3 regions of the Peribacillus sp. NPDC097895 genome follow, and region 2 is predicted to be linked to each of the others. Evidence: riboswitches for the same ligand, from Rfam matches in the RefSeq annotation. Region 2 holds a riboswitch; each other region holds the start of a gene.
What was found. A riboswitch is a leader RNA that binds a small molecule or an ion and turns the genes downstream of it on or off. The one in region 2 is predicted to bind S-adenosylmethionine.

Region 1 (8,001 bases), on a different contig from region 2:
TGCAGCCGGTTTTTGGGAGGTTGCAGCACTATCTAAATAAACTAATGGCTGACCGTTGACTTCTTGATCTAATATCGGAAAAAGCTTACGAATTTCGTATGGGTTCATTACTGTACTTTCCTTTCAATGACCGCTACTAATTGTTTTTTAACTCCCTCAATAGGAAGCTGGTTAACAACTGGGGCCAAGAATCCGTGAATGACAAGTCTTTCTGCTTCTTTCTTCGTAATACCACGGCTCATTAAATAATACAGTTGAAGCGGGTCAACACGACCTACAGAAGCGGCGTGACCAGCCGTTACATCATCTTCATCAATTAAAAGGATTGGATTGGCATCTCCGCGTGCTTTTTCACTTAACATCAGTACGCGTGATTCTTGTTCGGCATTGGCCTTTGTAGCACCATACTCTATTTTTCCAATTCCATTAAAAATGGATGATGCCGCGTCTTTCATGACACCGTGCTTAAGGATATAGCCCTCAGAGCGTTTGCCATAATGAATGATCGCTGTCGTAAAGTTTTGTTTTTGTTCCCCGCGACCGACTACAACGGTTTTAGTATCACCGTGCGAGCCATCGCCCATTAGATATGTTGTGTTATCTGAAATCGTATTTCCATCGTTCATCAGGCCAAGTGCCCACTCAATACGAGCGTCACGTCCTGCCACCCCACGGCGGTTAACGTAAGTCGTAAAGCCTTTTGAAAGGGTATCGACCGCCCCGTATTCCACTTTTGCATTTGCATTCGCAAATACTTCAGTTACGATGTTGGCAATCCCTTCGTTAGACTCAACAGTCGAGAAATAGTTCTCTACATATGTGACAGAGCTATTATCTTCCGCTACGATCAATACATGGTTGAAAAGTGTAGTATCTGGATTATCCAATAGGAATACCGATTGAATCGGCTCTTTGACTTCTACATTTTTCGGAACATAAAGGAATGCTCCCCCATTAACCAATGCAGCATGTAGTGCTGTTAAACGATGCTCATCTATTTTAACTCCGTCTTTCATGAAATATTTTTGCACAAGCTCAGCATGGTCACGAGCCGCTGTTAAAATATCCGTAAAAATGACGCCTTGTTCTTTCACATTTGCTGACAGATTGATATGCGCCGGCGTATTGTTGCGTTGAATGTATAAGTTTCCATTTTCTTCAATGATGGATTTAATTTCTTCCGGAAGCTCTTCTATAGAGGCAAAAGCTTCACTTTCAACCGCATGGGTCTTGAAAGAAGTAAAATTCCATTTGTCAATTTTCGTTTTATCCGGCTTTGGCATAGGGAGCTTTTCAAATTCAGAAAACGCTTGAATCCGTAGCTCTGAAAGCCAAGCAGGCTCGTTATTTTTAGTTGAATAAGAGCTTATATCCTCTTGTTCAAACGGTAATTTCGTTTCTGTAGTCATTGCAAATCCTCCTACTTACGCTTCTTCGCCAACAGTTTCGTCTTCAATGCCCAATTCTTGTTTGATCCAATCATAACCTTCCGCTTCCAAGCGGGCAGCAAGTTCAGGACCACCTGATTTAACGACACGTCCTTGCATCATAACATGTACATAGTCAGGAGTGATGTAATTCAATAGACGTTGGTAGTGAGTGATGATCAAGCACCCAAAGTCTTCTCCGCGCATTTCATTGATTCCTTTTGAAACGACTTTAAGTGCATCGATATCAAGCCCTGAATCAATCTCATCTAAAATTGCAATTTTAGGTTGAATCATCATTAATTGAAGAATCTCGTTACGTTTTTTCTCTCCGCCGGAAAAACCTTCATTTAAATAGCGTTGTGCCATATCTTCATCCATCTCAAGAAATTCCATTTTTTGGTCCATTTGACGAATGAATTTCATTAATGAAATTTCATCGCCTTCTTCACGGCGTGCATTAATGGAAGAACGTAAGAAGTCGGCGTTTGTAACACCACTGATTTCACTTGGATATTGCATAGCAAGGAATAGACCGACACGAGCACGCTCGTCGACTTCCATTTCCAAAACGTCTTCACCATCGAATGTGATGCTTCCGCTTGTTACTTCATATTTTGGGTGACCCATGATTGCTGATGATAAAGTTGATTTACCAGTTCCATTAGGTCCCATGATCGCATGGATTTCTCCACCTTTAACTTCAAGGTTAACCCCTTTTAAAATCTCTTTACCTTCAATAGATACGTGAAGATCTTTAACCGTTAATGTAGAAGCTGACATAATAATACCTCCGTGAACTAATTCCTATTTTATTACCAGAAAGTAAAGATTACTTTCTTTACTATAATTTTCGTAAAAGCATTCTCACTTTATTCTCATTCCAATTTTATAACAAATCCAATTTAGAATCAACTAATATAGATAGGGGTTTCTATTTCTTACATGGTGAAAACCTGTCCCATTCTAATAATACTAACAGTTATAGCCAACATACAGCATATTAAGCCTTATTTAGCTTTTGTTAAAATTATCTTATTATTCGGCAAATCTTCGTTGCTTATTATTATATGTTCAAAAGATTTGATTGGAAGGTATGAACGTTTCACTTTGAAAAGAAAAAAATCGGACTGTTTGGCGTTATGTAAGATAATCCAATAAGGAAACCCTTATTTTCTGGACCACTTATCATTTTACCTCTACAGACCGATCTTTTAAAGAACTCTTTTATATGCTTAGCCGTGAATTTTACGTTGTAGGTCTAGGACCATTTTGTTGCACTTTTCATGTTCCCTATCTCGTTCTTTCTCAACCTCAATACGGAGGTCTAAGTTTCTACTGTACTCACTGTAGCCAATCCCATGTGAAGACTGCATCGCCTTTTCCATTTCGCTTGTTACATTTAACTCTAGAGTATTGATAGTGAACCATCCTTTCAAATTTGTGTTTCATTTTATTTCTTTCTTTAACCTTTTACCCTACTATTCACACTTTAAACATAAAAAACCGACCCGAATTAAATCAGGCCTCTGACTGTAGACAAACTGGATGATAATTGAGTTTGTCTACAGTTTTTTTAGGATTTTAAAATTTGAACGTTACTTGGAACGTAGGGCACTCGCTTTTGCCGCAGGAGTCTCGTACCTTCCGTTCCAATCCACTAAGACTAAACAATTAAATAGAACCACTTTTGCCTACAGTCTTTTTTCGTTTCATGCGTAAAACGATTGAAGAAGTTGAAAACAACATGATACCGTTGGTTTTAGGTTACGGTTCCCATGATCAAGCGCCTTACTTCTCACTTCTCTATGTTATGTGAAAGATGAACGAACAAAACAGTTTTCCTATTCATTTCATGCGGCAGCAGACCGTAACGGATTTGTATTTGGGACGATAGTAACAACCGGAAATACGCATGATAGTCGTATCTTAGAGCATCTGATTGAACAAGTTATTGAAAAAGTTGGAAAACCTGATTGAAGCTGTTGCCGCAGATGCAACTTACAAAACACCAGCCTAACCCTATACACCTCCTCGAACAAAAGAAGGATACTTCCGCAATCATGACATGTGTAATATGAACGTTTTGATTGTTATCTCTGCCCATCGGCAGGATTTTAAAGCACTCAACAACAAATACAGAGGGCATCGAAAGTACAAATCGCTTTAAGTGCTTCAAATCCAATAAAAAATCAAAAAGGTTTCGGAATGTGACCATTCCGAAACCTTTTTGTCTACAAACTGCGATCGAATTAAATCAGGCCATTCTTGAATCATTTATCCGCTGGTACAACCGCACCTTTGTATTCCTCAAGGATGAAATCTTTGATTTCTTTAGAATGCAATACTTCTACAAGAGCTTTGATTTCTTCTTTATTTTCATCGCCTTTATTTACAGCGATGACATTCACATAAGGTGATTCGGAATCTTCGATCGCAATTGAATCTTTCAATGGATTCAAGCCAGCGTCGATTGCATAGTTAGAGTTGATCAAAACAGCATCGCCTTCGCCGCTTTCATAGATTTTCGGAAGTAATGCCGCTTCATATTCAGCGTCGAATTTAAAGTTTTTCTTATTTTCAATGATGTCTTTCGTTGTAGCTGTCGTTTTATCGATGCCCTCTTTCAACTTGATGAGGCCATTCCTTTCCAACAGTGATAAAGCACGGCCATGGTCAGCGACAGAGCTGCTTAAAATGATCGTTGCTCCATCAGGAAGTTTATCGATGCTTTTATATTTTTGTGAATATAAACCGATAGGCTCGATGTGAATCCCGCCCGCATTGACGAAATCATATCCATTCTCTTTAATTGCCGACTCTAAGAAAGGTAAGTGTTGAAAATAGTTAGCATCCAATTCCTTATCATTCAATGCCTTATTCGGTAAAACATAGTCCTGGAATGTTTCGATTTCCAAATCGATGCCTTTTTCTTTAAGTATTGGCTTTGCTTTCTCAAGGATTTCAGCATGCGGAACATTTGATGCACCTACTACTAATTTCTTCGATTCTTTATCCGTATCGCTGCCACTTTTATCCTTTTCACTTCCACAAGCCGCCAAAGCGATCGATAACACTAAAATTAATGCAAATCCCAAAAACTTTTTCATTCAATTCATCTCCCTTTATCTTTTATCCAATTTAGATGTAATCATATCTCCAATAATTTGAATTATGAAGACGATAATTAGAATAACGATAGTCGCTACAAGAGTAACGTCATTGTGATTTCTTTGATAGCCGTCCAGATAGGCTAGATTACCAAGCCCTCCTGCACCGATGACACCAGCCATTGCTGTGTAGCCGACCAATGCAATCGATGTTACCGTAATCCCGGAAATAAGGGCCGGCATCGACTCTGGAAGCAGGACCTTCCAAATGATCGTGCTCGTTTTTGCCCCCATGGATTTGGCAGCTTCAATTACACCTTTATCGATTTCACGGAGGCCGATTTCAACCATGCGTGCATAAAATGGGGCCGCACCGATAATAAGTGCTGGCAGTGCAGCATTCTCACCAATCATGGAACCGACAAGTGCTTTAGTGAATGGAATGAGCAGCACGATCAAAATAAGAAACGGAATGGAACGGAATATATTAACGACAGCACTCATAACCACGTTAACCGTCCGGTTTTGCCACATATTCCCTTTCCCTGTCAAGAACAGGATCAACCCTAATAGTATGCCTATAAAAAAGGTAGCTACTACAGATATGCTTGTCATATATAGTGTTTCTTTCGTTGCTTCAATAATGTCTTCCCAATCCACATTCGGCAATAATTCTTCAAGCATGAGTAATCACCTCCACGCCTACCTGCTGTTCTTTAATGAATTCGATTGCGCGGAGCATTTCATCCTCTGTGCCATCAAGATGGATGAACAGCGTTCCATATGAACCGCTTCTGGTTTGGGATATCTTACCTTGAACGATATTAACGTCCAACTCGTAGTTACGTACGAGCTTGGTGATCAACGGGCTTTCGGCATGGTCCCCTACAAAGGTCAGTTGAATAACTTTACCTGCAGGAAAGCGTTCGAGTAAATGGTCCATTGTTTCTTTCGTTTCTTCCGGTTCCGTTACCTGTTGCACGAAACGCTTTGTCATTTGTTCTTTAGGATTCTTGAAAACATCCAGGACAGGTCCCTGTTCAACAACTTGCCCGCTTTCCATCACAGCCACACGGTGACAGATTTTACGTATTACATGCATCTCATGTGTTATCAACACAATCGTTAGCCCAAGGCGCTGATTGATGTCAACAAGCAATTCAAGTATGGAGTCAGTAGTCTGTGGATCTAAAGCAGAAGTCGCTTCATCACATAGCAGCACTTTAGGATCATTGGCAAGAGCCCTGGCTATTCCCACCCTTTGCTTTTGCCCACCGCTCAATTGCGATGGATACGCCTTTTCCCTGCCTTCCAGTCCGACTAACTTGATTAATTCGTTCACACGTTTGGTGCGTTCATATTTCGAAACTCCTGCAATTTCCAACGGAAAGGAAATGTTCTCTTGGACGGTCCTGGACCATAATAGATTGAAATGTTGGAAAATCATGCTGATTTCTTGACGGGCCATACGAAGCTTTGCCCCATTTATCTTAGAAATTTCCTTATCAGCCACCACAACGGATCCCTCCGTGGGCGTTTCCAAGCCATTGAGCATTCTGATCAAAGTACTTTTCCCAGCTCCACTGTAGCCAATAATACCGAAAATCTCGCCTTTATTTATTTCAACATTTACATTATTTACAGCCTTGATCGTCTCACTGCTTCCTTTTCCTGTTCGAAACAGCTTACTGACATTAGTCAATGTAATCATTAATACTCACCTCTTTATCCAATAAAACCTATGAACTTAGTTGATTTCTCTACATAATTAGTTTGTGCTTTTACCAATTTCACTGCCCATGCAAAGGTTTCCCCAATATGGAATAGAAAAAACCTTTCTGCATGAGCAGAAAGGCAGGTAAAAAGATTGGCCTTCCTCTCATCTTCCAAAGTGATTAAACTTTGTGTGAATTGGCACCTTTCCAAGGAAATCTCCTTGTCGGTTGCCGGGTTTCATCGGGCACATCCCTCCACCTCTCTTGATAAGAGCTAATATATAGAATATTTTGTACATCATTAAGTTCTTTAGTATGGTGAAATTTTATCATAGATAAAAAAGGAGTGCAATGTATAATATTTCTATAATAATATGAACTTGTCTTTTCCTTAAATCGTTTTAGAAGCCAAGGAGACGATATTCGTTGCTTTTTCAATTGCCTGCTCTAAATCTTCAATTAAATCCTCAACATTTTCTATCCCAATGGATAGGCGGACTTGATCAGCACTCACACCCGCTTTCGCCAGACCTGCATCATTCAATTGTTGATGGGTCGTGCTGGCGGGATGGATGATTAAACTCTTAGCATCCCCAACATTCGCTACATGGGACCATAATTCAACCGAATTGATAAGTTTCGCTCCGGCCTCACGGTCACCTTGTATTCCAAAGGTCACAACCGATCCTGCTCCCTTAGGCAAGTATTTATCTGCAAGGGCTTTATCCGGATGATCCTCATTAGCAGGATATGAAACCCAGGTCACGGCCGGATGATTTTTCAAATATTGAATGACAGACTTGGTGTTCGAGATATGCTCTTTCATTCTTACATGCAGCGTTTCAAGTCCAAGCGTAAACTGAAATGCACTTTGGGCACTTAACGCAGGGCCTAAATCACGAAGTAATTGCACTCGGGCTTTTGTAATAAAAGCAGCGGGTCCCACTGCCTCCGAATATACGAGATCATCGTAGCTTGGATCAGGCTCGGTAAAGCCAGGGTAGTTTGGCGAGTTCCAGTCGAACTTCCCTCCATCCACAATGACACCGCCTAATGTCGTCCCATTTCCCAATAGCCATTTTGTAGCAGAATGGATGACAATATCCGCTCCAAAATCAATGGGTCTGCAAAGATATGGTGTAGCGAAGGTATTATCGATAATTAAAGGTATGCCGGCATCGTGGGCGATATCCGCTACCGCTTCGATATCTAGGACTCTCAAGCTTGGATTTCCAATTGTTTCGGCAAATATGGCTTTTGTTCTTGGCGTAATCGCCCTTTTAAAATTTTCAGGGTCATCAGGGGAGACGAATTTCACTTTAATCCCATATTTAGGGAGAGTATTCTCAAAAAGATTATACGTACCACCATACAATGTAGAGGCTGAAACAATCTCATCCCCTGCACCGGCAATATTCAAGATTGACAGGGAAATGGCCGCCATTCCGCTTGCTGTTGCCAATCCGCCGATCCCGCCTTCCAATAAGGCCATTCTCTCCTCGAAAACGCTGACCGTGGGGTTATGGAGTCGAGAATAGATATAGCCATTCTCCTTTAAGCCAAATAAATTTGCTGCATGGTCGGTGTCTTTGAACAAGTATGCATTACTTTGGTAAACAGGAACTGCACGGGCACCTGTTTCATCAGCTTGCAGACCACCATGAACACTCAATGTTTCGAAACGCAACTTTTTCTCTGACATACGCTTTCTCCTCTTCTTCTATCGATTTAGTTGGAATTATAATAAAA
Region 2 (8,001 bases):
TGATCCAATACCTGTATGATGCTCCAGCGGCCTTCTTCTGGATGGGCGTTCAGCTGTTCATCCGATAGTCCGGTTACAGCATTTAACAGTTCTTCTCTGATTTTTTCATTATCATTCATTTTAGCATCCCCTCTTCTAGGCATGGTTAGTCTGCATTAATTATTCCATGTTATATATGAATGTGTAAAATAATAATACTTTTTTGCGCCTTAGCGCGGATCACTGAAATTTGAAGAAACAACCAAAACTCAGAGACAAAGAAGATCCCTTTGAACCTTCACTAACTATCCATTTATTTACTGGTTGAATTCGTGATAACATCCTGAATGGAAAATTTGATACAGATGAGGAGATCAATGAACTAACAAAAGCGGCAAATACACAGAAAGAATTCTGTGCATTGAATTACTTGAAATCGTAACTTTCCAAAATCCGATTCGTAATCAGCTGATACCCTTTTTCATTTGGATGAATCATATCACTGAAATACTCCGATTTCTTTTTATTTTCAAAAAGATCATTGGTAGGAATGTATATCATGTTCTTATCCTTTTCCACTATCCTCTTTATTGATTGGTTATAGTCCTGGATGTGCTTTTCAAGTTTTTGATTGTCTTTAATTGGGTTATAGAGTCCTACCACTAGTATAATTGCTTTATCGTTTTCCTTCATTAGAGTTGAGGTAATTTTATCCAGGTGTTTGATGTACTCCCGTTTACCCCTATCGATTTTACGATCACTTATTTCCTCCAAGTTCCCACCGTTACTATTGATAAAGTCATTCGTTCCAATATAAACGATGAAAGTACTTGCTTTATCAAGTTTCGTTTTAATGCGATAGTCATCAAGCTGTTTGATAACACCATCCGTTTCCTGTCCCTTTATACCGTAATTCCAAAAAGTCACTTTTTGTTTGGAGTCAGGATTATTCAATTCATCCTCCAGCCCCTCTACATAGCCTTCCCCATCCTTATCACCTTTTCCATAGGTTAATGAATCTCCAAAAGCCATCACCCTTTGCATATCCTTCGACTCGGAAGCTTGAAATTTATACGCAACAAAACAAATACCTAGTACAATAATTAATAAACCTGCTATTTTTTTCATTTTTGTTTCTCCTTTGTATATTCAATATGAAGTATTTCATTTTTTAAATACCCAAAATTCTGCATTCTTAACAATAAAAAAAATTGTCAGATAAAGAGTAAAAAGTGTATGATAATATAAAACTTTCAATGGAATAGGTTTCGCTCACCTTTCCTTCATAATTCGTGAGCTGATGACTCTTTATTCCGGAAATTGAAAATATATGATAGATAGGAGTTTAAATGATGGACGAGTACATAGAGTTTAGGGAAGCAGAACGGTCGGATTTACCCAAAATTGTTGAAATATATAATTCCACAATTGCTTCAAGAATGGTTACTGCAGATACGGAACCCGTTTCCGTACAATCGAGGATTGAATGGTTTGAGAAACATAACTCAGAAAGTCGACCGCTGTATATCATTACTATAGAAGGAAAAACTGCAGGGTGGATGAGCTTTCAATCTTTCTATGGTCGGCCCGCCTATAATTCTACGGCGGAGATCAGCATTTATATTGATGATTATTTCCGGGGAAAAGGAATTGGACGAATTTCGATTCAAAAGGCAATAGAAGTGAGCCCAAAATTAGGGGTGAAGACTCTATTAGGTTTCATATTTGCTCACAATATACCTAGCCTGAAGCTTTTTTCAAAATTCGGTTTTGAAAAATGGGCAAACTTACCACAAGTTGCCGAACTGGATGGCATTGAACGGGACTTGGTCATTCTTGGTAAACGTATCGATATTTAAATATAATTATTTAAAAGCTATTGCCTTCGGCAGTAGTTTTTTTAGTTTAAACGCAGAAGTCTATTATGAAACTTGACCCCAAACGGCGAGTTTAAAAATGCCTATAAACATTCTGATGCGCGAAATATTCAGATTCTCTTTTCTTGGCTAATGCATTTAACAGGGTATCCAGTTCTTGACTTGCTTGAATAGTTAGAAAACTGGTAAACCCATAAATTGCTGCCAATTTAATCATTTCCTGTCTTTTCTCTTCTATTCTTTCAACAGTTACCTTTCGACAATGCATTCTATATACACCTCCCATTAATTCAATTTTTTTACACTTATCACTATAATGAAACTTATAGTTAAAATCAACCATTTTTAGGGATTTAATTGTGTTATTTTGTATGATAATTGTGACAAAAAGCCTACTTTTTTCTTAATATATGTATTTTTTGTGACATCCCTCTAAATAGACATAAATAAAAAAAGCATTCACCCCTTGTAACACTGCGAATGCTTTCAAATATCCCTTATCACAAGATAATCTATCGTTTACTAAGTCATCCATTCCGAAGGTGTCTCGTTATTAGGTCTATTTATAACAATTTTATATTCATCTTCCAGTACTTTTAACGGGGCATCATAAAGGTGCCTTTCATCCGAAGTTTTGTATACTCCATTTGCCAATAACTCTTCAATCAGCAATGCCTTCCTCTGTTCGATCCTCTTAATTAATTCTGCCATGTAAATGGCCCCTTTCTTATTCATCTTAGAGCCTGCTTCAAAATGTAACAGATTTCATTATCACCAAATTATATATACCATTTCTATTATGTCACTAAACGTTATTTCACAAAAATAAAAGCCCCTTCTAATTCAAGAAGAGGCTGCAGTGTCCGTACGGCTCTTCTTATCTTCCAAGCGTTAGCTTGTTGGATGTAGCACAGTTCCCAAAATGGGTCTGCTGCCGAGGTTTCGTTGGGCCAAGTCCCTCCACCTCTCTGGATAAGAATTCTATTTATATAATTTGATGTAGAGATGATTTTATCCCAATTATCAACAAAAGTCAATTGCCCAGTTTTCCCTTATTTCAAGGCTATATATGGTTTCCTCATGCAAATTTGGGTTGCATTTTCTTCGCTTTCTGATATGATGTCAGTAATTACATACAATTCACACCACTAGGGGAGTCTTTTTTAAGACTGAGATGGAATTTGTTCCGGACCCTTTGAACCTGAACCGGCTCATACCGGCGGAGGGAAGTGGATGATATCGTCCGTACACTGACTTTATCCATCTACCCCGTTCCGTTTTTTTAGGATCGGGTTTTTTTATTGGATTAAAACAAAAGGGACCATTCTAAAGGAGGATGAACAATGGAGAATACTAATTTAGGAACCTTCAGTGATAGACTTCACGAACGTGCAAAAGGAATTTGGAAAAGGAACCATTCACATCCTTTTGTCCAGGCAATTGGCAACGGCACTCTTCCTGAAAAGAAATTTGCCTATTACTTGAAGCAGGACTATATCTATCTCATGGATTATTCCAAGCTCTTTGCCTTAGGTGTCATTAAAGCTCATAATGTCGAAACCATGGCAAAGTTTGCGAGTATCTTGAATGAAACCCTTCAAGTGGAAATGGACATTCATCGGCAATATGCTTTGGAATTCGGTATAAGTTCAAAGGAATTAGAAAATACAGAACCAACTCCAACCACGCTAGCCTATACAGGTTACATGCTAAATGCCGCTCAGCATGGGACTTTAGCAGACCTGATCGCCTGTCTCCTACCATGTGCTTGGGATTATTATGAAATCGGTTTGAAATTAAAAGCACAAAATGGTGAAGCATTGGATAATAATCGTTATGCCGCTTGGATTAAATCCTATTCATCTCCTGAATTCGGCGAAGCACACAAGTGGCTAATTGGTTTGTTAGAAGAATTAATCGAAGGCATGCCTGAAAATGAACTTCTTAGATTAGAAAAGCACTTTTTGGTGACTTCCCGCTATGAATATTTATTTTGGGAAATGGTTCAAAACGAGCAGGATTGGCCACTGTAGGTCGTTGACATGATGATGAATCCAATCAAGAAAATGACGCTGACCGCCATGATCACGGCCATCACGACTCTAACCAGTTCCTTTATATACATCCCTGCCGGATTTGCAAAAATCTTTCCTATTCAGCATCTCGCAAATGTCATGACAGCCGTATTATTGGGACCTGCTTATGCTGTAACACAAGCTTTTTTAGTTTCCATCATTAGAAACATATCTGGTACCGGTTCAATTTTCGCCTTTCCGGGCAGCATGATCGGTGCACTTTTGGCTGCCGTTCTATATCGAAAAACACAAAGCTTAAATTTCGCTTGTTTAGGGGAAGTGATAGGAACCGGGATTCTTGGGTCCCTAGCTTGCTATCCACTGGCGGTTCTCATTTTGGGAGATAAAGCAGCCCTTTTTGGGTTTTTGCCAGCTTTTATGATTAGTTCATTTGCGGGTGCCATTTTAGCTTTCATATTACTGAAAATACTATTCAAAAATAATTATATGAAGGGGTTTTTTTATGAAAACAGCATTAACCATCGCAGGCTCTGACTCAGGGGGCGGTGCAGGAATACAAGCAGATTTAAAAACATTTTCTGCACATGGGGTTTTTGGCATGTCTGTCATTACAGCCGTAACGGCACAAAACACAATGGAAGTGCGTTCAGTTCAGGCTATCGAAACCGCTATCATCACAGATCAAATAGCAGCTATTTTTGAAGATATTCATGTAGATGCAGTAAAAATAGGCATGCTAGGCTCAAAAGAAATCGTGGAAACAGTCACTGCGTCTCTTAATACCTTCTTACCTGACATCGTTATCCTTGATCCTGTCATGATTTCCAAAAGCGGCCATCATTTGCTCGACGAAAAGGCTGTCACTGCTCTAAAAACCGAATTGCTTCCGCTTGCAACACTTGTAACCCCGAATGTACCTGAAGCGGAAGCTCTCACTGGCTTGTCGATTCGAACGAAACAAGATTTTTACAAAGCATGCATGTCCATACAAGAACTAGGGCCTAAAGCCGTTTTACTTAAAGGAGGCCATGCAGCTGGCAATCCAAACGATCTTTTTTATGATGGGACGAACTTCCACTGGATCGAGGGAGAACGCATTCACACAAAAAACACACATGGAACAGGTTGTACTCTATCTTCCGCCATTACATCCAACCTGGCAAATGGACTATCATTGGTAGAGTCGATTGAACTGGCCAAGGCCTATATTTCTGAAGCGATACGTAATAGCTTTTCAATCGGTAAGGGTCATGGACCTGTCCATCATTTTCATTCGTTTTTAAAAAAAGAAAGGAGTGACTTAATATGAAGATTTCTGCAGCTGACTTGTTCGGGAAGGTAAGAGCAAGAAAACCACTCATTCACCAAATCACCAACTTCGTTACGGTCAACGACTGTGCAAACGCCACTCTTGCCATCGGTGGTTCACCTGTAATGACATCCAGCCCTAAAGAAGTGGAGGAAATGGTCAATTTAGCAGATGCATTGGTCCTTAATTTCGGTACGATAGATGATAAAGCTTTGGAGGCAATGGAGATAGCCGGCAAGGCGGCAAATGCCAATAATATCCCAGTTATTTTGGACCCGGTGGGAGTTGGTGCCACCTCCTATCGTACAGAGAAAGTTGCAGAGCTCCTGAAGAAGGTTACCTTCCAAATCATTCGCGGAAATGCGAGTGAGATCCTTCGATTGATGGGTGGGGATATCGTTACACGCGGAGTGGATTCAGGGGAACTTCAGATTAGCAATGCAGAGCTGGCTGCATGTGCTGCAAATAAACTAAATAGTGTTATCGTAGTCAGCGGAGCAAAGGATGCTGTCAGCGATGGGAAAAATACGTCCATTATCCATAACGGGAATCTCCTTTTAACTAATGTTACAGGTACGGGATGCATGGCCACTGCTCTTATAGGCACCTTTTCCGGAGTTACGGACGATTTCTATTCTGCAGCAGTTGCAGGGATCTCGACCATGAGCATTTCAGGGGAACTGGCTGCTGCAAAGCTTCAAAAAGATGAGGGAACTGGAACGTTTCGTGTGCGATTAATCGATGCAATATCGAGAATGGATAAGGAAATTTGGCTGAATGAGGTGAAAATAAATGAAGAAGTCCCAAATTGATTTAAGCCTATATTTAGTTACAGAGGAATCGATCGCCATAGAAAAGTTGACCAAAATCATAGCAGAATCGGTTTCAGGAGGAGTCTCGATCGTACAACTTAGAGAGAAAAACAATTCCTCCCTCTCCTTTTATAAAAAAGCTGTTGCATTAAAACAGTTACTGAACGAAATGTCCATTCCCCTGATCATTAATGACCGGGTGGACATAGCACTTGCTGTTGGAGCGGACGGAATTCATATTGGGCAAGATGACCTTCCACTTCCCGTCGTCAAACAAATGGTTCCTGACCATATGATTATCGGTGTTTCAGTCTCCACCCTGGAAGAAGCTCAGAGAGCCGAACGAAATGGAGCGGACTATATCGGGGTTGGTTCCGTTTTCCCTACAAAGACGAAGCAAGATGCAACCCTGATGGCAATTGGGGATCTGGAGGAAATTTGCCGCAGCGTATCAATTCCTGCCGTAGCCATCGGAGGTATTACGGCTGATAACATTTCCTTACTTTCTGATAGAGGGCTAGCGGGTACCGCAGTCGTTTCAGCCATCATGAATGCAGATAATCCGAAAAATGCCTCCGAATTCCTTTTAGAAATAATTAAAGACTTTAAGTAACGCAAGGAGGGGACTGAATTTCAGTCCCCTCCCTTTTGTTTATGTCAAAACAGTATTCTTCGTTTCTTTCCCAAAAGCAACGGCAGCAGCCCCCACTAGAATAGCAATTGTAAATACAGTGAAAATTGTTGAAATCGAGGTGCCTGCAGCAACTAAATACCCAACAAGCAATGGCCCCAAGACACCGCCAATCCTGCCTATACCGGCAGCTAAACCAGTGCCTGTACCACGAACTGCGGTTGGGTACTGCTCAGGAGTATACGCATATAGCGCCCCCCAAGCCCCTAAGTTGAAGAAGGATAGGAACATTCCCGATACGATCAGTAGTGCTAACCCATCTGCTGAACCAAAGAAAAAAGCACTTATGGCCGTACCAACCAAATATGTGATCAAAACGAATTTACGCCCCATCTTCTCTATCAGCCATGCAGCTGAAAAATAGCCTGGTAACTGTGCAAGCGTCATGATCAAAACATATTCAAAGCTTTGAATCATACTGAACCCTTTTAGGACCATGACACTTGGCAGCCATAAAAACATCCCGTAATATGAAAAGACCACACAAAACCATAGAATCCACAAGACCAGGGTTTGACGAGAATATTCCTTTTTCCAGATACTTTTCATATTATTCAATACAGTAGGTCTCTGTTTTTTTTCAAGTTCCGTATATTTAGGTGAATCTGGTAGTTTCAAGCGCAGGTACAACGCGTATAAAGCGGGAACGGCGCTTAATATCAATGCAACCCGCCAGCCATAAGCAGGAATGACGAAAAAGGAAATGAGTGCTGCCAATATCCAGCCAACCGCCCAAAAACTTTCAAGAAGGACGACGACTCTCCCCCTTTTACTTGCTTCAACACTTTCAGAGACCAACGTCGAGGCAACCGGTAGCTCTCCCCCTAGTCCCATTCCAATCAAAAATCGCAAAATCAAAAACAAACTGAGTGTACTGACTGCTGCAGACAGGCCACTCGCGATTGAAAACAATAATAATGTAATGATAAAGACATTCTTGCGTCCGACCCTGTCAGCCATCGCTCCAAAGACAACAGCTCCAACAGCCATCCCAATGGAGTTAATGCTTCCAATCCAGCCGACCTGTTCACTGGTTAAGCTCCATTCCTGTTTCAAAGCAACAATAATAAAAGAAAGCATGCCGACATCTAGTGCATCGAACATCCATCCAAGCCCCGCAACACCAAGTAATTTACGCTGCGATATCGTTTTAGCGTTATTTCCCATATGATCCTCCTGAAACTTTTAGACCTTCTAGTTATTTTATCCTTATTCATTTTAACTATTAACTTTCATTTTTGCTATAGTATTTACACATGTCATGACAAAAAACTTCACCTTTGTTAAATAGTGAATT
Region 3 (8,001 bases), on a different contig from region 2:
AGCCAAACCGTCCATCGCATCTTTGGCATATAAAACCGAGCCGCCATATTCTGGTGATATTTTAAAATCGGTGAATTTACGGGATAAAGCTGCCCCTCCCACTAAAATTGGGGTGTCTATTCCCGCTTGTTTTAAATCCTGTGCGGTTAAAACCATTTGCTGTGCTGATTTAACAAGTAAACCAGATAGGCCAATGATGGTTGGTTCATGTTTACGGACCTCTTCAATGATTTGTTGCGGTGCGACCTTGATTCCCAAATCAATGACTTCATAGCCATTATTGGATAGGATGATATCCACCAGGTTTTTGCCGATGTCATGTACGTCTCCCTTGACTGTCGCTAAAAGGATTTTTCCTTTCTTAGCACTATCTTCAGAGTTTTCCATGAGTGGCTCAAGGTGAGATACTGCCGCCTTCATTGCCTCTGCACTTTGAAGTACTTCTGCAACTATAAGTTGATTGTCATTAAATAACCGTCCCACTTCACTCATTCCATCCATCAATGGTCCATTGATGATTTCCAATGGGGTATCACCGCGCTCAATGGCCTTATTTAAATCCTCAATTAATCCTTCTTTCGTTCCTTCGATAATATAATTACCTAAACGTTCGTCCAATGGCAGAATGACACCATTGTCCTTCTTCTCCGCTTTTTTTCCACGATAAAACTCAGTAAAGATAGCTAAAGTTTCTGTAGATGTATCAAACAGGAGTGCTTCAGCCAATTTCACTTCCTCTTCAGGTATTAGAGCGAAACGTTCAAGTTTTTCTGTATTCACGATCGCATAATCGAGACCGGCTTTTGTACAATGGTAGAGGAAAACGGCATTTAGAATTTCCCTTCCCCTTGCTGGCAGACCGAAAGAAACATTCGAAATGCCAAGTATCGTTAAGCATTCCGGAAACTTTTCTTTGATAGCCTTAATTCCTTTCACTGTCTCTAACGCAGATCCGATATACTGTTCATCTCCCGTACCAACAGGAAAAACCAGTGGATCAAAAATGATGTCACTTTTGTTTATTCCATACTTATTAACAAGTAAGTCCACAGACCGTGTAGCCACTTCGATTTTCCGTTCGGCATCGACGGCCATCCCAATTTCGTCAATCGTCCCTACCACGACGGCAGCACCATATTGATGGACGAATGGTACAATTTTTTCAAAGCGTTCTTCACCATCTTCAAGGTTAATGGAATTTATGATGGATTTTCCTTGTGAATGTTTTAACGCTTGTTCAAGTACGGCTTCATCAGTAGTATCGATGACCAATGGGACTTTGACTTTTTTGACGACCTCTTCTACGAACTCCTTCATATCGCCAAGCTCATCCCCATCAGGATCAGCAAGGCAAATATCAATGACATGGGCGCCTTTTTTCACCTGGGCACGCGCTATTTCCGCAGCTGGCTCGTAATGCTTCCCACGAATTAGCTCTTTGAACTTTCGAGATCCGATAACATTCGTTCTCTCACCTACAAATAAAGGACGCATAGAATCATCATAAATGAGCGGCTCTATGCCTGATACGGCATGGCCATGGGCAGATTCCGTTATTGTACGGGGCTGGATGCCCTCAAGGACCCTGGATAGTTCCTTAATATGCTCAGGAGTCGTACCACAACATCCCCCAATGATATTGACCCAACCCTTTTCAGCAAATTGCTTCATTTTCTCTGCAAGGGAAGTCGGTGACTCATGATAGTGACCTTCTTCATCAGGGAGTCCTGCATTCGGATAACAACTGATGGCGCTGTTTGCTATATCTGCAAGCGTACGAATGTGGTCTATCATGAATTCCGGGCCTGTTGCACAATTCAGTCCGACTGCCACTGGTTTCATATGTTCAACAGATAAATAGAAAGCTTCTATCGATTGGCCAGCAAGTGTCGTGCCCATCGGTTCGATCGTACCTGATATGATGACAGGCACATCTTTTCCGGTTTTAGCAAAAGCTGCTTTGATTCCGGAAAAGGCAGCCTTGACATTTAGCATATCCTGACAGGTTTCCACCAATAGCAAGTCTACTCCGCCATCCAATAGGCCGAGTGCCTGTTCTTCATAAGACTCGGTTAAAATATCGAAAGTCGTTCCACCTGTTACGGAAAGCGTTTTTGTAGTGGGACCCATCGAGCCAGCTACATATCTCGGCCATTCATCATTTGAATACTTTTCACAAGCTTTAACGGCTAGCTCTGCTGAAATTTTATTAAGCTTGTAAGCAATCGTGCTTATTTGGTATTCGTCAAGTACGATGCTTGTGGCTCCGAAGGTATTTGTTTCAATGATATCAGCACCTGCTGCTAAATACTTTTCATGGATGGATTGAATGATTTCCGGTTGCGTCAATGATAGGTACTCATTGCAGCCCTCGAACTGTTCCCCGCCAAAATCCTCTGCTGTTAAATTCTCCGCCTGAAGCATTGTTCCCATGGCTCCATCAAGAAGAAGAATCTTAGAATCCAATTGCTCTTGAATCGCTTTTTTATTCATGTATTGCCACCCCTGATGTCTGTTTACTATCGACTTCTCTAATATATTTCGTAAGTTCCGCCGTCATTTCGTAGCGGAGGAAAGGTGTGATTAAATAAATGCCCTTGAATTTCTCTCTTGCTGCGTCCACTAGCTCTCTCGCGATATTTACGCCTTCAATTCTTGACTTTACTGGGTCATTCCCTGCTAAAGCCATAGCCCTTCTAACATTATCAGGCAATTTGATACCCGGGATTTCGTTATGGATGAATTCGGCATTTCGTGTGCTTGTCAAGGGCATGATTCCAACGAATATTGGTGTTTCTAAATGTTTTGTCGCTTCATATACTTCTTCGATCTGTTCAACTGAATAAATTGGCTGTGTCAAAAAGGATTGAGCTCCACAGGCAATCTTCTTTTCCATCCGCTGTACGGCTTTATCCAAATATTTCACATTGGGATTAAATGCTGCGGCAATTTTAAAATTTGACCGTTGCCCCAAACTTTGGCCGGAATAGGAGACACCTTCATTAAATTGTTTGACCATGCTTATCAAGTCAAACGACGATAAATCATAAACGGAAGTGGCACCAGGGAAGTCCCCTATTTTAGAGGGATCTCCGGTGATGATCAATAACTCGTTCAGCCCCACCGTCTGCAGGCCCATTAAATGTGACTGCAGGCCAATTAAATTCCGGTCACGGCATGTTATATGCACCATTGGCGTTATATTCAATTGATTCTTCAGTAAATTAGCAAGTGCATCATTCGATATCCTTGGTGAAGCAAGTGAATTATCCGCTAAAGTAATCGAATCGACCCCTGCATTTTTCAAAACTTCCGCACCAGTCATGAAACTTTCTATTCCCAACTTTTTCGGAGGATCAAGTTCTACAAGAATTGTTCTTTCCGTTTTGGCTTTTTCGTACAGAGGGAGTTCCAATTCCCTATCATTCACTTCAATTATTTCTATCTCACGGGATTTCGTAATTTTCTCTTTCACTGGGACCAGACTTTCAATCGCATTCTTTACAGCTTGAATGTGTAGAGGAGTCGTTCCACAGCACCCTCCTATGATCGTTGCTCCTTGCTCTCGAAGTTCCAGGGCACTTGAACCGAAATATTCCGGCACTGCTTTATAGACAAGTCTTCCATCCACATAATCCGGGAGACTGGCATTAGGATAAATGGCAATCGAGGCTTGCTTTGGCAAATTCACTTCTTCTAAGGCACGAATCATATGATGTGGACCGAGACGGCAATTCACTCCAACAACATCGGCACCCAATTGCTCCAGTCTTTGAAATGCTTCATTTAAATGGATTCCATTTTGTAGGTTACCCAGTTCATGCATTGAAACATTTGCGATGATTGGCAGTTCCGTTTCTTTTTTAACGATTTGCAGCACGGTTTCCAGTTCTTCCAGGTCATAAAATGTTTCAAGGAGAATTCCATCCGGATCTTCCATCAGCAGACTGTATAGCTGTTCACGAAAACCTCGCTTAATTTCTTCCATGCTTAAATCCGATTTCCGTATACTCCGCTGCGCCCCTATCGTACCGAAGACATATGCCTTGCCTTTTGCCGCTTTTCTAGCCAGGATGACTCCCTGGCGATTGATCCTGCTTACTTCATCTTCAAGTCCATGCCGTTTCAATTTGTTGAAATTGGCTCCATATGTATTCGATTGAAGGATATCTGCGCCTGCTTCTAAATAGGCGCGATGGATGGATTCTATTTGATGTGGATTCGTGCAATTTAATTCCTCATAACATTGATCGATACCATAAGAGTACAATAAGGTTCCAATTGCCCCTTCGCCAACTAACATTCTTTCTTTTAATTCTTTACGAAAATTCATCATTACACCCTCTCTCAAAAACAATCCTGTTTTTGTCGTTTTTTATGAGTATGAGAGAAAAGAAAAAAAACCTTCTCAAAGAAGAAGGTTTTTTGAAACATTCTCCTCATCTATCAAGCTCTGCTTGCTGGATTTAGCACCTTTGCCTAGGCTGGTTGCTGAGGTTTCTTCGGGCCAGTCCCTCCACCTCTCTCGATAAGATCCATTTATATAATTGTCACAAGATTTCAAAATTAATTTATATTTAATTTACATCAATAATCTGTCAATTTCAATACCTTAATCATCATTTTTTTTACTTTTTCCAAAAATCATTCAATCCTTTGCAGCTTGAACCCTCTTTTCTACCCTCTGTTTCCAGTCTTCCGCAAGCGAATCTAGAGTAAGCAACGTGTAAGCCCCATCCAGCCCATCCCGATTATGAAGGATCACCTCTGTAGCATAATGAACGGAGATTTTTTCTTGCAAACGATCTAATAGCACGATTTCATTTTGTTTCTTTATCGTTCCTTCTTGAATGACTTTTGCAAAGTAACCAGTGTAACCAGTTTTAAAGACGAATTCCAAAAACTTAGGTTCCTGGTTAAAGTGGGAAATCGTCGAGCAAGGAATCCTCCCTTGATTAATTTGAACAATTACTTCACCTATTTGATATATATCACCGATAAATGTTGTCTCTTCCTTCATCCCCGCTACAGTTAAATTTTCACCGAATGCAGGGATATCCAGCCTTTTAGCGAATTTTTCATTCCATAATGAATAATGTTCAACGGGGTAAAAACACAAAGCCCGATCAGTGCCTCCATGGAACTTTACATTACCAACCCCATCGCCAATTATGCCTAATTTAGTCACTGTCACTTTATCCTGTGCTTGTTTATCCATGGCTGAAAAGATATCAACATTCGAAAATTTTTCCTGTTTTGGCTTTCCTGCATGAAGTGATACGATTTTACCATTTTCCATTTTGCCTCTTCCAATCCTATTGAATTTATATCATCCCAATATGAATAAATTATACTAAAAATCCATTTTATTCTATAGTGATTTGAAAGAATCTACCAGATCAGAAAATGCAAAAGCCCCCCTTCAACCATTAAATTGGCCTAATATCATTGATTACCAGAAAAAAACATAGGTTAGTTATTGTAATTTTGTTGCTATTTCAGAATTAAATATGATAGAATATGAACACAATATATAGTCGAAAACTACAACTGTTCGCCTATATGTTGATTTTCACGATTGAATTCCTCATTGTCGCTCTTTAGGGAGCGAATTTTTTTTGCCTTCTTTCTCAACCACCAATTTCTTCTCTTTATTTCGTTCATTATCCGCATCCTATACCGCTTTTCTATTTGTACATGCTTTACATATGTATTTTCAGCAATCCATTCTTTCATACATGCCCATTCCCGACAAGAAGCCGAGCGATTCAAGCTTCCGCTCAGCTTCTTGTTTAGGCTTGTTTCTTTTTCTTCGGTGCCGCTTTCCTCCGTGCCGTCTTTTTCTTTACCGGTTCTTCATGTTTCGTTCGATCAATGGATGCCTGTAAAGCCTCCATTAAATCGGTTACATTGCTGGAAACAGGTTCTTTTGTTTTGGTTGTGATTGTCTTCTGTCCCGTTTTCTTTGATTCAATCAATTCAAGTAACGCTGTTCGATAATCATCGGTGTATTTTGTCGGATCGAAAGTAGACGTTAATTGATCTATCAATAAAACGGCCGTCTCGATTTCTTTTTCAACTATGGAATCAGTGGCAGGGATATTCGGAACATCCGCTGTGGAGCGGACTTCATCCGGATAATGAATCGTTTCCATCACTAAAGTATTATCAACAACTCGAATGACCGCCATTTGTTCCTTTGAGCGGATGATGATTTTCGCTAATCCCACCTTCTTTGATTCCTTGAGGGCCTGTCGCAAAAGGGAGTAAGCTTTTATCCCTCCATCATTCGGGGACATGTAATAGCTTCGGTTAAAATAAATGGGATCTATTTCTTCTATTTTTACGAAATCCACGATTTCCACGGCTTTTTCTTCATTTTGTTTTTTTAACTGTTCCATTTCACTGTCTTCCAATACAACAAACTTTCCCTTTGTGTATTCATAAGCGCGGACTATATCGTCCTTCCCCACTTCTTTTTGACAGACCGGACATACTTTTTCGTATTTAATCGGTGAATTACACTCCTTATGCAACGTCCTTAAAGAAATATCCTTATCTTCCGTTGCAGCATGAAGTTTAATCGGAATGTTCACCAAACCGAATGATATGCTTCCCTTCCACATCGTATGCATATTCGTCACCTCATAACTTATTTTTAAATGAAGGAACAATTGTTATTATTCCCCCTTATTAAAAAAAAACCGAAAAAACATTTGGCAACTCTAACACTTCGTTTTTTTGGCAAAATAATGTTAATCACTTTTTTCGGAGGTATTTACCCAAAATGAAACCGATGCTGCCAACCTATTACACCGAAGCCCCTAATTCCAAGGATTGGCGTTATGAAGTCAAATATGACGGTTTTAGGGCCATTTTAACGATTGACTTTGATACGATTAGCATCTCAAGTCGAAACGAAAAGGAATTGTCTCCCCTCTTCCCGGAAATCATTGATTTCATTAAACGCCTGGACATAGAAGATTATCTCCCGCTGCAGTTCGATGGAGAATTGGTCTGGCTAACCAATCAAGCAAAAGCAGACTTCTTTCAAATACAGTGGCGTGGTCGCCTTCGGAAACAATCATTGATTTCCGAAAAAGCTCATTTTTCCCCATGCCGTTTTATAGCGTTTGACCTGCTACGTATCAAAGGAATGGACATAACGACTAAATCCATGGAAGAACGAAGGGGATTCATGTTGAATCTGGGTAAAAAACTTGGGTTTCCTATGCCTCCTGACCCCACCTCTGAAGCTTTGATCCAATTAATTGAAAGTTTCGACGTTTTGGATAAGGCATTAAATGCAGTCACCTTATTAGATGGTGAGGGGGTTGTAGCCAAGGAAATCCGGGGTACTTGGCAAGAAGGAAAGCGTTCCACTTCCTGGATCAAGGTGAAAAATTGGAAGACTGTCTCCTGTTTCATCACAGCATTGCATAAAGAAAATGGTTACGTTTCCCTCGCAGTGTTCAAGGAAGGTGTGGTAACGAAAATCGGAAGCGTCAAAAATGGAATGAGTGCAAAAGATAAAAAGATCTTGTATGAACTGATCAAGCAAAATGCTACAGATGAAGACGCAAAATTTTTTTATATCCATCCATCCATTTGCATCGAGGTACAATTTTTACACGTATATGAGGAAAATGAATTGCGTGAACCTCAGTTTTCAAATTGGCTATTACACATGTCTCCCACTGAATGTACTTGGGAAAAATTCGTGATAAACCAATACACATTTCCCGATACTGTACAAATAACCTCACCGGATAAACCACTATGGATAACTGACGATAAACAGGTGATAAAAGTTGAATACTTACATTATTTGAGGGAGGTTTCCGCTTTCTTCTTACCGTTTTTAAAAGATAAACTGTTGACGACGATCCGCTATCCTCATGGCACCATGGGTCAAGAAAAATTTTTCCAGAAAAACAAGCCTGATTATGCCCCCGGATTTATTAAAACATTCATGGATGAAGATATAGAATTTGTGCTGTG

Region 1: another riboswitch for S-adenosylmethionine. It lies ahead of ACQKMH_RS17080 (methionine ABC transporter ATP-binding protein); the one in region 2 lies ahead of ACQKMH_RS13160 (Fur-regulated basic protein FbpA).
Region 3: another riboswitch for S-adenosylmethionine. It lies ahead of ACQKMH_RS07710 (bifunctional homocysteine S-methyltransferase/methylenetetrahydrofolate reductase); the one in region 2 lies ahead of ACQKMH_RS13160 (Fur-regulated basic protein FbpA).

Annotation. Positions count from the first base shown of each region.
Region 1 is NZ_JBNNSH010000003.1:150,446-158,446, forward strand. It holds gene ACQKMH_RS17050 (cysteine desulfurase) at 1-108, opposite strand, end outside; gene sufD (Fe-S cluster assembly protein SufD) at 108-1,409, opposite strand; gene sufC (Fe-S cluster assembly ATPase SufC) at 1,425-2,210, opposite strand; partial or broken gene ACQKMH_RS17065 (IS5/IS1182 family transposase) at 3,240-3,613, shown strand; gene ACQKMH_RS17070 (MetQ/NlpA family ABC transporter substrate-binding protein) at 3,701-4,537, opposite strand; gene ACQKMH_RS17075 (methionine ABC transporter permease) at 4,553-5,221, opposite strand; gene ACQKMH_RS17080 (methionine ABC transporter ATP-binding protein) at 5,214-6,248, opposite strand; SAM riboswitch class I at 6,414-6,526, opposite strand; gene ACQKMH_RS17085 (O-acetylhomoserine aminocarboxypropyltransferase/cysteine synthase family protein) at 6,644-7,954, opposite strand.
Region 2 is NZ_JBNNSH010000002.1:385,034-393,034, forward strand. It holds gene ACQKMH_RS13140 (DinB family protein) at 1-119, opposite strand, end outside; gene ACQKMH_RS13145 (SGNH/GDSL hydrolase family protein) at 406-1,107, opposite strand; gene ACQKMH_RS13150 (N-acetyltransferase family protein) at 1,332-1,838, shown strand; gene ACQKMH_RS13155 (aspartyl-phosphate phosphatase Spo0E family protein) at 1,930-2,124, opposite strand; gene ACQKMH_RS13160 (Fur-regulated basic protein FbpA) at 2,379-2,591, opposite strand; SAM riboswitch class I at 2,731-2,835, opposite strand; TPP riboswitch at 2,997-3,101, shown strand; gene tenA (thiaminase II) at 3,200-3,889, shown strand; gene thiW (energy coupling factor transporter S component ThiW) at 3,905-4,426, shown strand; gene thiD (bifunctional hydroxymethylpyrimidine kinase/phosphomethylpyrimidine kinase) at 4,395-5,201, shown strand; gene thiM (hydroxyethylthiazole kinase) at 5,198-6,013, shown strand; gene thiE (thiamine phosphate synthase) at 5,994-6,626, shown strand; gene ACQKMH_RS13190 (MFS transporter) at 6,666-7,871, opposite strand.
Region 3 is NZ_JBNNSH010000001.1:1,588,324-1,596,324, reverse strand. It holds gene metH (methionine synthase) at 1-2,493, opposite strand, end outside; gene ACQKMH_RS07710 (bifunctional homocysteine S-methyltransferase/methylenetetrahydrofolate reductase) at 2,486-4,333, opposite strand; SAM riboswitch class I at 4,437-4,535, opposite strand; gene ACQKMH_RS07705 (MOSC domain-containing protein) at 4,649-5,299, opposite strand; gene ACQKMH_RS07700 (Ku protein) at 5,793-6,635, opposite strand; gene ACQKMH_RS07695 (DNA ligase D) at 6,788-8,001, shown strand, end outside.